DNA from 4 places in the Pseudomonas sp. LBUM1645 genome. Region 1 is predicted to be linked to each of the others. Evidence: predicted binding sites of a transcription regulator. Region 1 holds the regulator's gene; each other region holds the start of a gene.

Region 1 (3,492 bases):
AGTTCCGAGTCGACGCGACGTTCACCCTTGCGCAGGATGTCGAACACGTTCTCGGCGATGTGACAGCACTCCACCAGCTCGTTGAGCTGGAGGAAGCCGGCGCCTCCTTTTACAGTGTGAAAACCGCGAAAAATTGCATTGAGCAAATCCGCATCATCAGGTCGGCTTTCAAGCTCGACCAGCTGTTCGGACAGTTGCTCTAGAATCTCGCCGGCCTCAACCAGGAAATCCTGAAGGATCTCTTCATCGGCGCCGAAGCTCATGTGTAGGGGTGCTCCTAGAATCCAAGGCTGGAAAGCAAATCGTCTACATCGTCCTGACCGGACACAACGTCTTCTCTTTTATCGGCATGAATCTGCGGACCTTCACCCTGAGAGAGATGTTTTTGCGGATCTTTTTCTGCCAGCATCGCTTCACGGTCATGTTCGATGCCCGCAAAGCGGTCCACCTGACTGGCCATAAGCACGAGCTTGAGCAGGTTGCTTTCAACTTCGGTGACCAATTGGGTCACACGCTTGATCACCTGACCGGTGAGGTCCTGGTAATCCTGAGCGAGCAGAATGTCGTTGAGGTTGCTCGACACAACGCGATTGTCTTCGCTGCTGCGTGTCAGGAAACCGTCGACGCGCCGAGCCAGCTCGCGGAACTCTTCAGCCCCGACTTCGCGACGCATGAACCGTCCCCAATCGGTGCTCAAGGCCTGGGCTTCGTTGCTCAGGCCGTTGACCAGCGGCGTGGCGTTTTCCACCAGGTCCATGGTGCGGTTGGCAGCAGCCTCGGTCAGCTTGACCACATAACCCAGACGCTCGGTGGCATCCGTGATCTGTGACACTTCCTCGGCTTGCGGCATGTTCGGGTCAATCTGGAAATTGACGATCGCGCTATGCAGCTCGCGAGTGAGCTTGCCCACTTCCTGATACAGGCCGCGGTCACGGGTCTGATTGAGCTCATGGATCAGTTGCACAGCGTCGCCGAACCTGCCTTTTTCAAGGCTTTCGACCAGTTCGACAGCGTGTTTTTTCAGGGTCAACTCGAAATCGCCCTGTGAAGATTCGTAATGCTCCATAGCTCCCCCGTGGCGCAGTGGCTTCGCACATCAACCGATGCGTTCGAAAATCTTTTCGATTTTTTCTTTCAACGCCTGGGCCGTAAAGGGTTTGACCACATAGCCGTTAACACCGGCCTGGGCTGCCTCGATGATCTGCTCGCGCTTGGCTTCAGCGGTCACCATCAGCACCGGCAGGTGCTTGAGCTTTTCATCGGCGCGCACGTGGCGCAGCAGATCGATACCGGTCATGCCAGGCATGTTCCAGTCTGTTACCAGAAAGTCGATGCTGCCGCTGTTGAGAACCGGAATGGCAGTAGTGCCATCATCGGCCTCGACCGTGTTGGTGAACCCAAGGTCACGCAACAGGTTTTTTATGATCCGCCGCATCGTTGAGAAGTCATCAACAATGAGGATTTTCATGTTCTTGTTCAATTCGACCTCCAAGCAGTCTTAAACGCGCCCAGCACCTGGACACGCCATTTCAATCAATCCGGCAAAGCACTCAATGACTGTCTGGAGCACAACAGATCGGGGCCGGTTTGGTTCAACACCCCACCCGCCGCGTTCGCAGTGTCCCCACACTGCCTTCAGCGCGCTCGCCACTCCCCCAAACGCCCCCGCAAACGGGCCGCGCACTGGCTGTGTAACTGGCTGACCCGAGATTCGCTGACCCCCAGGACCTCACCGATTTCCTTGAGATTCAACTCTTCGTCGTAGTACAGCGCCAACACCAGTCGCTCACGCTCCGGCAAATTGGCAATCGCGTCCGCCAGCGCTGCCTGGAAGCGTTCATCTTCCAGATCGCGTGACGGCTCGAGATGAGCACTCGCGCCATCCTCGTGCAGCCCTTCGTGTTCGCCGTCCTGCAACAGATCGTCGAAACTGAATAACCGGCTGCCCAGGGTGTCGTTCAAAATCCCGTAATAATCGTCGAGACTCAATTGGAGTTCGGCCGCAACCTCGTGATCTTTAGCGTCACGACCGGTTTTAGCTTCAATCGAGCGAATTGCGTCGCTGACCATCCGGGTATTGCGGTGGACCGAACGCGGCGCCCAGTCCCCCTTGCGTACTTCATCGAGCATCGCGCCACGGATTCGAATGCCCGCGTACGTCTCGAAACTCGCGCCTTTGCTGGCGTCGTATTTGGTCGACACTTCAAGCAGGCCGATCATCCCGGCCTGGATCAGATCTTCAACCTGGACACTGGCTGGCAGACGCGCCAGCAAGTGGTAGGCAATGCGTTTAACCAGTGGCGCGTAACGCTCGATCAGCTCGTACTGCGCGTCACGTGCCGACTTCTTGTAGAGGTTGTAGCCACTGGCTGTCATAGCACAGGTCCTGCGGTTTGTTGCACGAGGCGCTCGACGAAAAACTCCAGGTGCCCGCGCGGGTTCGCAGGCAGCGGCCAGGTATCGACCTTCTGTGCAATGGCCTTGAATGCCAGTGAGCACTTGGACCGCGGGAAGGCTTCGTAAACGGCGCGCTGCTTCTGCACAGCCTTGCGCACGCTTTCGTCGTAAGGAACCGCGCCGACGTATTGTAAGGCGACGTCCAGGAAGCGATCCGTGACCTTGGTCAACTTGGCGAACAGGTTGCGACCTTCTTGCGGGCTCTGGGCCATGTTGGCCAGGACGCGGAAGCGGTTCATGCCGTAATCGCGGTTCAGCAGTTTGATCAGTGCGTAGGCGTCTGTGATCGAGGTCGGTTCGTCGCAGACCACCAGCAAGACTTCCTGCGCTGCGCGAACGAAACTGACTACCGAGTCACCAATGCCTGCAGCGGTGTCGATCACCAGCACGTCGAGGTTGTCGCCGATATCGCTGAACGCCTGGATCAGGCCGGCGTGTTGAGCCGGGCTCAAATGAACCATGCTCTGCGTGCCGGACGCGGCCGGGACGATGCGAATGCCGCCAGGACCTTGCAACAGTACGTCGCGCAGCTCGCAGCGGCCTTCGATCACGTCGGCCAAAGTACGTTTGGGTGTCAGTCCCAGCAGGACGTCGACGTTCGCCAGCCCCAGATCGGCGTCCAACAGCATGACGCGTCGACCGAGCTCTGCTAGAGCCAGGGACAAGTTCACTGACACGTTAGTTTTCCCGACGCCACCTTTGCCGCCGGTCACCGCGATCACCTGTACGGGATGCATGCTGCCCATGAATTTTCTTTACCTTGTCTTACTTAGACGGAGGCCACATTACTGGCTGCGCGTTCACTAACTGAACAATGCATGGCAGACCATCGATGTAGGTACAAAAACTGTTCATTAATACCTCAGCCGACCTGCTTGGTCGGGCTGTGGTAAATATCAGCGAACATGTCAGCCATGGCTTCTTCGCTGGGTTCTTCTTGCATTTGCACGCTGACGGCGCGACTGACCAACTGATGACGACGCGGTAGATGCAAATCATCCGGAATCCGCGGGCCATCGGTGAGGTAAGCCACCG
Region 2 (3,492 bases), 2.7 Mb from region 1:
GACGGCACCGTCACTCAGTTTGTCTCTTGTCTTGAGCGTGCCTGGCATGCCGGCGTCTCGAGTTTTGAGGGCCGGGAAACCTGTAACGATTTTTCCGTGGGCATCGAACTTGAAGGCACGGATGATCTGCCGTTCACCGACGCTCAGTATCAAGCGTTGACGACCCTGACCCGGCAGCTGCAAAGCGCCTTCACGGCCATCACCGCACAGCGCATTTGCGGGCATAGCGACATCGCACCCGGGCGTAAAACCGATCCGGGGCCAGCGTTCGACTGGGCACGCTATCGCGCCGCCCTGGCAAAAGCTGCTCTGGGAAATAAGGAGTAACAATGAGTTTTCTGGTGTTGCTGTTGGCGGTCTGGATCGAGAAGTTCTCGGCCCTGCGTCATCGGATTCAACGCGATGGTGGATGGGTTCGCGAGCTGAACAAGCTTGAGGTCAGTCCGCGTCTGGCGAACAGTCCATGGCTGATTTTGGTGATCCTGGTGTTGTTGCCAGTGGCACTGCTGGGGTTGTTGCTGCTGGTACTGGACCCGGTGGCTTACGGTCTGCTGGCGTTGCCGGTGCATCTGCTGGTGGTGATTTACAGTCTCGGTCGCGGTGATCTGCTGGCCGGTCTCGGGCCGTTTCGCGATGCCTGGCGCCGGGAAGACCTGCAAGCGGCCGCTCATGTAGCGGACCGCGATGTGGGTATTTGCGCCGATAGCGGCGAACAACTGCTGGAACGGGTCGAAGGGCATCTGCTGTGGGAGGCTTATCAGAGCTTTTTCGCGGTGATTTTCTGGTACTTCCTGCTGGGGCCGGTCGCAGCCCTGAGCTATCGACTGCTGGCCTTGGCCGAAGAGCACGGGCAGAACCCGGCCGTGGTCGAGCGCGCGGCAAAACTGCGTCATGCGTTCGACTGGGTGCCGGTGCGATTGTTGGCGGCAAGTTTTGCGTTGGTCGGCAACTTTGTCGCGGTCAGCCGAGTGATGCTGCACGAACTGCTGAACTGGAACATCAGCGCCGCCCAACTGATCGAGAAGGTCGGGCTGGTGGCCGGTGAAATCCCGGCACCGGTGGTCGGACCAGACGGCATCAACAGCCTGGACCGGATCTGGGAACTGTTGCTGCGCGCGGCGGTGCTCTGGTACGCCGGTTTTGCGTTGTGGACAGTCCTTCCCTAATACACCGATCCCCTGTAGCAGCTGGCGCAGCCTGCGTTCGGCTGCGCAGCAGTCGCCAATTCATTCACCGGGGTTTGTCTGGCTCACCGCGTAATCAGGATTTACGACTGCTTCGCAGCCGAACGCAGGCTTCGCCAGCTGCTACAAGTCCGCGCCTCCCCTCCGTTAACCTTAAGTTACAAAACCTCCCGCCGATTTAAGCTATACAGAGACAGCGCCGAATAGTGGCTATCTGCTCTCGACCCGCGCCTGCCAATAAAAATAAGAAATCAAAGGGAGACTTCCAGTGAAGAGCTTGCTCTATCCCGCCGTCGCGCTGATGAACCGCCTGAGCTTCGGTATGAAGTTCAGCCTGATCAGCGTGCTGTTCCTTGTGCCGATGCTGGTGACCAACTTCTATCTGGTACGCGATTCCTATCGCGAATTCCAGGGCACCCGGGTCGAGCTGCAGAGCCTTGACCTACTGGGCAGCAGCCTGACGCTACGGCGCGATCTGGAAACCCTGAACAACCTGGTGCAGATCAACGTCACCCTCGGTCAGTCCGGCAAGGCCGGCAATGTCGAGTCGCAGATCAGTACCCTGGGGCAAAATGTGCTGACCCGTTTGCAAGGGCTGACAGCGATGACCGCTGACCCCGAGCAAATCATGGTTTTCGATGCCAAACGCGATGAAATGATCGCTGCGTTCAAGGCCCAGCAAGCGGAAAACTCCCTGCAAAGCAAAAGCGCGATGATCGGCAAGTTGCTCGGCAACGCGCAAATTTTCAGCCAGATCATTGCCAGTCAGGCCGGTCTGAGCCACGACACCCAGAGCGACATGCGCCAGCTGAGTGAACTCATCACCAATGTCACCCCGCCCGTGACCCAGCTTCTGGGTGAAGGTCGGGCGATGGGCTCTTTTTCGCTGGGGCAAGGCTTTCTCAACTCGGCATCGAGTACCCGTTTTGATGAGTTGCTGGCGCAGATCGAAAAACTGCACGCTGAATATGCCCTGAAGTTGCAGGACGCGCTGGGTTCCAGCAAAGCGGCACGGGAAACCCTGGCCGCCCAGGCTGATAGCAGCAAGGCGTCGTTGAAAAAGGCCAGTGAACTGTTCGAAGAGCAGGTAGTGATGGCCGACACGCTGGATGCGCCGTGGCAGGGCTTTTACGATCAGGTCACGGGCCTGATGGACCAGACGTACCAACTCAACGAAGCCACCCTGAAGTTTCTCGGCACCCAGTTACAACAGCGACTGGAGCAGAACCGCACGCATATGGTCTTGCAGGCCGTGGCGCTGTCGGTGGTGTTTGTGTTGATTTTTTACCTCTACGGCGGCTTCTACGCCTCGACCCGCACCACCCTCAAGCGTCTTGGCGCGGTGATGGACAAGGTCGCGGCCGGCGACATGACAGTGACCTTCAGCGCCAACAGCCGCGATGAACTGGGCGAGTTGGGTGAGGTGTTCAATGGCACTGTGAAGAAAATCCATGACCTGATCGAGCGGGTCGGCCAGACCGTCACTGAGGTCGAGCGCCAGGCCGGGCAGGTGGAGAACGTTTCCGCCCAGAGCAACCAGGCGGTGGCGGGACAGCGTACGCAGATCGAGCAGGTCGCCACGGCCATGAATCAGATGTCGGCCACCTCTCTTGAGGTTGCACGCAGTGCCGCGGCAGCGGTCAGCAGCGCCCATAGCGTCAATGACGAGACCATCAGCGGTCGCGGGTTGGTGGAGTCTCAACAGGGCAGCATCGCTGCACTGGCCAGTGAGATCGATCAGTCGGTGCTGGTGATCAATCAACTGGCCAGCGACAGCCAGTCCATCAGCCGTGTGCTGGAGGTGATCAAGAGCATCGCCGAACAGACCAACCTTCTGGCCCTCAACGCGGCTATCGAAGCCGCTCGGGCCGGTGAGCAGGGCCGTGGTTTTGCGGTGGTGGCGGACGAGGTTCGGACCCTGGCCAAGCGCACCCAGCAATCGACCGAGGAAATCGAGCAGATGATCGCCAAGCTGCACAGCGGTGTCGGCGCTGCGGTGAAGGCGATGGGGACCAGTCATCAGATGGCCAACGGCACGGTGGGGCAGTCGGAAAAGGTTCAGCAAGCGCTGGAAAACATCCTCGGTGCCGTCGGCATGATCGTCGATCAGAATCAGCAAATTGCCGCCGCGGTAGAGCAGCAGACCGCCGTGGCCCATGACATCGACCAGAATATTGTCGAAATCAACCGCGCCGGTGAGCGTACTGCCGAAGGTGCACACCAGACCGAGGATGCCAGTCGTGCGTTGTCGGCTCAGGTGGTGGAGTTGAAGCAGCTGATCAGCGCGTTCCGGGTCTGATATCACCCC
Region 3 (3,492 bases), 1.4 Mb from region 1:
AAGATCAAAAGATCGCAGCCTGCGGCAGCTCCTACGCCGAACGCATTTCCCTGTAGGAGCTGCCGCAGGCTGCGATCTTTTCGGGTTATACCCGGAACTGCTTGAGCAGCCCGTTCAATTGCTCACTCAATTCCTTCAGGTGAACGCTGGCCACGCTCGACTGTTCGGCCGCCAGCGCCGTGCTGTGGGACAAACCGGCCGCCTGGGTGACGTTCTGGTTGATGTCCTCGACCACATGCGCCTGTTGCAAGGTTGCGCTGGCGATGGAGGCGTTCAATCCGTTGAGGTTGCGCAGCGCCTGGGCAATGGCATTCAGGCTTGCACCGGCCAGGCCGGCCTGCTCGATGGTCAACTGCGATGCACGGCTGCTGTCGCCGATCACTTTGACCGCCGCTTCGGAGTGGCTTTGCAGGCGTTCGATCATCGACTGGATTTCGGCTGTGGACTTCTGGGTACGCTGGGCCAGCAGTCGCACTTCATCGGCCACCACTGCAAAGCCCCGACCTTGCTCGCCGGCCCGGGCGGCTTCGATGGCCGCGTTGAGGGCCAGCAGGTTGGTTTGCTCGGCGATGGAGCGGATCACTTCGAGGACGGTGCCGATCTGCGTGCTTTCGGCGGCCAGGGTACGAATCACTTCCACCGCCTGATCGATGGTCGACGACAGCTTGTCGATCTGTTGCAGGCTGCCATCGATATTGACTTGGCCTTGCTGCGCCTGAGACTCGGCATCGCGCATTTCGCTGGCGGCGTGCTCGGCGTTTTTCGCGACGTCGTGTACGCCATACGTCACTTCATTGATTGCCGTAGCCACCAGTTCCATTTGCTGGGACTGTTGCTGACTGCGTTGTTGGGCCTGGGCGGCGTCGTTGCCCAGTTCGCTGGAAGACTGGCCCAAGGCACTGGCGGATACTTGCAGTTCTTTGATCACCAGTCGCAGCTTGGCGGTAAAGGCGTTGAAGTGGCGTGCCAGTTGCGTGACTTCATCCTGGCCATGAGTGTCGAGGCTGTGGGTCAAATCGCTCTCGCCGCTGGCGATGTTGGCCATGGCATTCACGGTTTCCTGCAGTGGACGCACGATGCTGCGGGCAATCAGAATCACCAGCAGCGCCATGATCAGGGCAATCACCAGCCCCACGAACGAGGCCTTCCAGACCTGGGTATAGAACTCGGCCTGCATGTCATCGATGTATACGCCCGAACCGATTATCCAGCCCCAGGGTTCGAACAATTTGACGTAGGAGGTTTTTTCTACCGGCGCGCTGGCGCCCGGTTTTGGCCAGCGATAGTCGATCGTACCTGCGCCCTTGGACTTGGCGACGGCGACCATTTCGTTAAACAGGGCAAAACCATCCGGGTCGCGGATCGCCGAAAGGTTCTGGCCGTCAAGTTTCGGGTTGGCCGGGTGCATGATCATCACCGGCGTCAGGTCGTTGATCCAGAAGTATTCATTCTGGTCATAGCGCAGACCGCGAACGGCCGTCAGTGCTTGCTTCTGCGCGGCATCACGGGTGAGCGTGCCGGCGGTTTCGAGGTCGTGGTAATAGGTCAGAATACCGCTGGCGGTTTGCACCACATGCTGGGTTTTCTGAGCCTTGGCGTGGTACAGGTCATCGTGAATCTGCTTGAGCATCAAGACACCCAACGTCATTAGCATCATCACGGCCACGATCAAGATGAGCCACAAACGTCGGCTGATCGACATACTGCGCAAGCTGTTCATAACGCTGTTACTCCGGTTTCTTTTTCTTGTAATAAATGATCGCCAGCATCCAACCACACTTTGCCGATCGGTCATATCCGACCCAAGTCCAATAACGCAGCAGCGTTAATCAGACTTGTCTGATAGGATTTCGGCCCCGCGCGGAAAAACCTGAATCCAAGTTGATTTTTCACGGAATTTTTATGGTTCCGTCTGGATCCTGTGCGCGCGGGACTTCAGCTAGGCTGATCGCAGTAAACGTTCTGAAAAAATATTAACGGGGCATGCCGTGGCGCATCGCTTCTTGGGGGATTGATGGATCTTTGGACTGCCTTTTCGGCATTGATTCTTGGGGTTGTAGAAGGGCTGACGGAGTTTTTGCCGATTTCCAGTACCGGGCACCAGATCATTGTGGCTGACCTGCTCGACTTCGGTGGCGAGCGGGCCATGGCCTTCAACATCATTATTCAGTTGGGGGCGATCCTGGCGGTGGTGTGGGAGTTTCGCCGCAAGATATTCGATGTGGTCATCGGTTTGCCGACGCAGCCGAGCGCTCGACGCTTTACCGCGAACCTGCTGATCGCCTTCCTGCCGGCCGTGGTATTGGGGGTGATTTTCGCTGATCTGATCCACGAGTATCTGTTCAACCCGATCACCGTGGCCACGGCGTTGGTCGTGGGCGGTATCGTCATGCTGTGGGCTGAGCAGCGTCAGCATGAAGTGCATGCTCACACCGTCGACGAAATCACCTGGAAAGACGCCCTGAAAGTTGGCTTTGCCCAGTGCCTGGCAATGATTCCCGGGACCTCGCGTTCTGGCTCGACGATCATTGGCGGTTTGCTCTTCGGCTTGTCGCGCAAGACCGCCACCGAGTTTTCTTTCTTCCTGGCGATGCCGACCATGGTCGGCGCGGCGGTGTACTCGGGCTACAAGTATCGCGACCTGTTCGTTCCGTCTGATTTTCCGGTGTTCGCGATCGGTTTCGTCACGGCGTTCATCTTCGCGATGATTGCCGTCAGAGCCTTGCTTGTGTTCATCGGCAGCCACAGCTATGCGGCGTTTGCCTGGTATCGCATCGCGTTCGGCCTGGTCATCCTGGCCACCTGGCAGTTCGGCTGGGTCGACTGGACAGCGGTCAAGCCATGAATGATGGCAGCGCGCGCAACAACCCCGGACGCAAACCCGCAGGAGAAATTCGCAATCTCCAGCTGAAATTGGTGGTGTTTGCAGTCCTGTGCGCGCTGCCGCTGTACGGGTCGATGTCGCTATGGCTGCGCGGGGTTTCCGTGATTCCCTTGGCTGCGTACGGGGTCGTCAGCCTGCTGGCGTTCTTGCTGTACTGGAGCGACAAACGCAAGGCGCGCGCCGACCATTGGCGCACACCGGAGAACGTGTTGCACGCGGTGGAACTCGCCGGCGGCTGGCCGGGCGCCTTACTGGCGCAGCAGCTGTTCCGTCACAAGACGCGCAAGCTCTCCTTTCAGTTGGTGTTCTGGATCATCGTGCTGATGCATCAGGTGTTCTGGATCGACCAGCTGTTTCTGGGTGCAAATCTGCTGGCGCTGTTTTAAAGCAGCAGTCCGACCTGGGTGCGCTTGGGTAACTTGCTCACCACCAATTGATGGGAACGCTGCAACAAGCCTTGCAGCTCTTCAGGGCCCAACGGGTAGGGCGTTTCCATGATGATCCACTGAGCCCGCGCCAGATACGGCGCCGGGCGGATTCCCGGGCGGTCGCAATGACCGAGAAACAAGTCCTTGTCGACCTTGAAGGCCAAGGATTCGCCCCGCAGA
Region 4 (3,492 bases), 2.0 Mb from region 1:
TGAGTACGGTGAGCGAGGTTACGCACCTCGTCCGCCACCACCGCAAAACCACGACCGGCTTCACCGGCACGGGCCGCTTCGATGGCCGCGTTGAGCGCGAGCAAGTTGGTCTGCTGGGAGATGCCTTTGATCACATCCAGAATGTGCCCGATGTTGTCGGTGCTGGCGTTCAGGGTTTCGATCTGCGTGCAGGACAGGCTGATTTTCTGCGACAACTCGGTCATCGCCAGAATGGTTTTCTCCACCACCTGACGACCGTCATCGGCCTGCTCGCTCGCGCCGCTGGCGTGCTGGGAAGCATCGGCGGCGTTGCGGGCGATTTCCTGGGTGGCGGCGCCCAACTGGTTGATCGCCGCGGCCACACTGTTGGTGCGGGCGCTTTGCTCGTCGGAACCGACGATCGAGGCGTTGGAGGAAGCCATCACCCGTTGTGACAGGTCGTGAACCTGGCGGGTTGCCGACGACACTTCGGAAATCGACGCGTGAATTCGTTCCACGAACTGGTTGAACGAACCGCCCAGCTCACCGAACTCGTCCTTGCTTTCCACGGCCAGACGTCGGGTCAGGTCGCCCTCGCCCTGAGCGATGTCCTGCATCGCACGACTCATGGTGGTCAGCGGACGCATCAGCACGTTGATCAGCAGGCTCAGCAGTACTGCTATGGCCGTCACGGCGATGAACATCGCGATCAGCGCAGAAGTGCGGAACTGGCTGAGTGGTGCGTAGGCCTTGTCCTTGTCGATCGACAGACCGATGTACCACTCGGCATTCGGCAAACCACTGACCGGAGTAAACGAAAGGATACGGTCCTGCTTGTTCAGGGTAACTTCCTGATTGCCCTTCTCGATGCGCACGCCGGCGTTCGGGTAGATGTCCTTCAGGTTTTTCATCACATGGTCTTTGTCCGGGCTGACGATCACCTGACCGTCGGCACTGACCAGGAACGCATGGCCGATGCCACCGAAGTCCACCGAGTTGATGATCTTCACCAGCGTTTCCAGGCTCAGGTCACCACCGACCACGCCGAGCAACTCGCCGTTCTTTTTCACCGGCAGGGCGATGGTCACCACCAGGCCACCGACGGCAGCCATGTAAGGCGGGGTCAGCATGGTCTTGTCGGCAGCCACGGCCTGTTTGTACCAGGGACGCTGACGCGGATCGTAACCGTCAGGCATCTTCGCGTCCGGGCGCTGAGTAAACACGCCGTTGGCCTGGCCCACATAGGTGAACTGGAAGTTCGAGGTCAGAGCCGGTTGATTGACCAGCCCCGGGAGGTCGGCATTGGCGCCTTGATGGGCGACGTTTTGCGCGAGGTTTTCCAGCACCAGCACGCGGCCGCTCATCCAGTTCTGCACGCTGCTGGCGGTCAGATCGCCGGCCTGCTGGACGCTCGACTCAAGGTTTTGGCGGATGGTGTTTCGCTGCAGATAGTCGTTGTACAAAGTGAACAACGCAAAAGCCAGCACCACGACGCCGGAGGCGGCCAGAAGGATTTTATGGCTGAATTTGAGATTCATTTCATGGGACTTCTTATGCAAAAAGTGGGGATGCGTTCCGGGTAGCAACATTCCATGTAACAGCGCAGGCAGGGCTCTGGGGCCGCTCTACTTTGGTGCACGCATGTCTCCTCAGGCTGTCGGCACAAATCGGAGAAAACTTAGGCGTTTGTACGAAATGGTCGGCATTCCTGTCGGATACCCGCCGAACGGCGTGCCAGAGCGCCCAGTCAGCCTTTTGTGATGACGGTTGTTCGTACGGCAGTTGCAAAATCCCCAACCCTTGATGACAATGCGAGTAATTATCATTTGTGACGTTCGGGCTGTCGCGTTCATGTCCTCACCTGAGTTTGCAGTACAGGCGCTTTACTGTAGCCATCACGGTTGGCTCAATACGTGGCTGCGCGCTCGATTGGGTAATGCAGCCGATGCGGCGGACCTGGCCCAGGACACTTTTGTGCGTCTGCTGCACAGAACCGAACGCCTGGAACTCAAGGCTCCCCGCGCCTTTCTGCGAACGATCGCCCGTGGGTTGGTGATCGACCTTTGGCGCCGTGAAGAAATCGAACGCGCTTACCTGGAAACCATCGCCCATTTGCCCGAGTCGGAAACCCCGAGCGTCGAATCGCGGGCATTAGTGCTTGAGTTGCTGGAAAGCATCGCCCGTATGCTCGAAGGCCTGAAGCCGAAAGTACGTCAGGCATTTCTGCTGGCGCAGTGCGAAGGGCTTACCCACAAACACATCGCCGAGCAGATGGGTTTGTCTCTGCGTTCAGTTGAGCGCTATGTCGCCGACGCGCTGTATCACTGCTACGTGCTGCGGTATGAAACGTGATGCCTGTGGATAACTTGTCGCTGAATCGGCGCGGTGAACCGCACCAGCAGGTGGTTAAACAAGCCATCCATTGGCTGCTGCGTCTGCGTAACAACTCGGCTAATTCCAGGCTACGTCAGCAATGCGAGGTCTGGCGGGCCGAACACCATGAACACGAACTGGCCTGGCAACGGGTGCAGTCGCTGCAAGCCGAGTTGAGCAGCAACCTGCGGGCAGTGCCCGGTGCTCATGTGGCCTTCAATACGTTGGAAAACAGCGCCCAGGGACTGGGACGCCGCCAGGCCTTGAAGCTGCTGTCGGGTGCGTTGCTGATGGGGTCGGCGGCGTGGCTGGGCAAAGATGCCGTGGGCTGGCAACAGTGGACCTCCGATTTCGCCACCGCCACGGGCGAACGGCGCGGTTTCCAATTGCCCGACGGCACACGACTGGAACTCAACACCGCCAGTGCCGTGGATCTGGATTACAACGCGCAGCAACGGCTGATCAAACTGACTCGCGGCGAGATCATCGTGACGTGCGGCGGGATCGACGAAGGATCTCCGTTTGATCGACCGCTGCGGGTGCAAAGTCGCCAAGGTGTGTATGAAGGCGTGGGAGCACGTTTCATCCTGCGGCAGGACGGCGACTGCACGCGGCTCAGTGTTACCGGCGGCATGGTCCTCATACATTCACCACTTGCCACCGATGGCACACCGACCCAGGTGCAGGCCGGGCAGAGTTATCTGATCGATCATCACCAGGCGAGGTTGGCGCCACCGTTGAACATGGATGCCGGCGCTTGGGTCGACGGGCTGATCGTGACTCGCAATATGCGGCTGGGGGATTTCCTTGATGAAGTCGGACGCTATCGCCACGGTTATCTGACGTGCTCAGCGGACATTGCCGACTTGCGACTGTCCGGGGTTTTCCGCCTGGAGAACACCGACAGGTTGCTGGCCATCCTGCCGCAAACCCTGCCGGTACAACTGCGTTATCGCACTCGCTGGTGGGTGACGCTGGAGCGACAGGCCTGAATTATTTTTGGCGGGTTTTCCGGGCAAGTCCGGCTTAGTCAGTAAGCACTTCAATCCTGACCTCAGCGACTTCCTACGGAAACCTACAATGACTGTGCGCACCACCAGTAAGAATCCTCTTCATTTCGCCGCCGATTCAGGCGTCCTG

What was found. Region 1 encodes FliA, which starts transcription of late flagellar genes. Its sites were predicted from a motif close to CTAAAGTTTNNNNNNNNNNNGCCGNTAA; they were not measured.
Region 2: a site for FliA is predicted at 1,308-1,335, ahead of ACA079_RS03790 (methyl-accepting chemotaxis protein). Genes of this name have one in related genera too.
Region 3: a site for FliA is predicted at 1,848-1,875, ahead of ACA079_RS17200 (methyl-accepting chemotaxis protein). Genes of this name have one in related genera too.
Region 4: a site for FliA is predicted at 1,634-1,661, ahead of ACA079_RS00625 (methyl-accepting chemotaxis protein). Genes of this name have one in related genera too.

What each region holds. Positions count from the first base shown of each region.
Region 1 is NZ_CP166811.1:5,270,291-5,273,782, forward strand. It holds gene ACA079_RS23810 (chemotaxis protein CheA) at 1-263, opposite strand, end outside; gene ACA079_RS23815 (protein phosphatase CheZ) at 278-1,066, opposite strand; gene ACA079_RS23820 (chemotaxis response regulator CheY) at 1,097-1,468, opposite strand; gene fliA (RNA polymerase sigma factor FliA) at 1,636-2,376, opposite strand; gene fleN (flagellar synthesis regulator FleN) at 2,373-3,203, opposite strand; gene flhF (flagellar biosynthesis GTPase FlhF) at 3,320-3,492, opposite strand, start outside.
Region 2 is NZ_CP166811.1:885,450-888,941, forward strand. It holds gene ampD (1,6-anhydro-N-acetylmuramyl-L-alanine amidase AmpD) at 1-327, shown strand, start outside; gene ampE (regulatory signaling modulator protein AmpE) at 330-1,166, shown strand; gene ACA079_RS03790 (methyl-accepting chemotaxis protein) at 1,453-3,483, shown strand.
Region 3 is NZ_CP166811.1:3,852,207-3,855,698, reverse strand. It holds gene ACA079_RS17200 (methyl-accepting chemotaxis protein) at 86-1,720, opposite strand; gene ACA079_RS17195 (undecaprenyl-diphosphate phosphatase) at 2,015-2,845, shown strand; gene ACA079_RS17190 (DUF1294 domain-containing protein) at 2,842-3,270, shown strand; gene ACA079_RS17185 (MmcQ/YjbR family DNA-binding protein) at 3,267-3,492, opposite strand, start outside.
Region 4 is NZ_CP166811.1:124,017-127,508, reverse strand. It holds gene ACA079_RS00625 (methyl-accepting chemotaxis protein) at 1-1,517, opposite strand, end outside; gene ACA079_RS00620 (sigma-70 family RNA polymerase sigma factor) at 1,831-2,331, shown strand; gene ACA079_RS00615 (FecR domain-containing protein) at 2,331-3,344, shown strand; gene ACA079_RS00610 (TonB-dependent siderophore receptor) at 3,433-3,492, shown strand, end outside.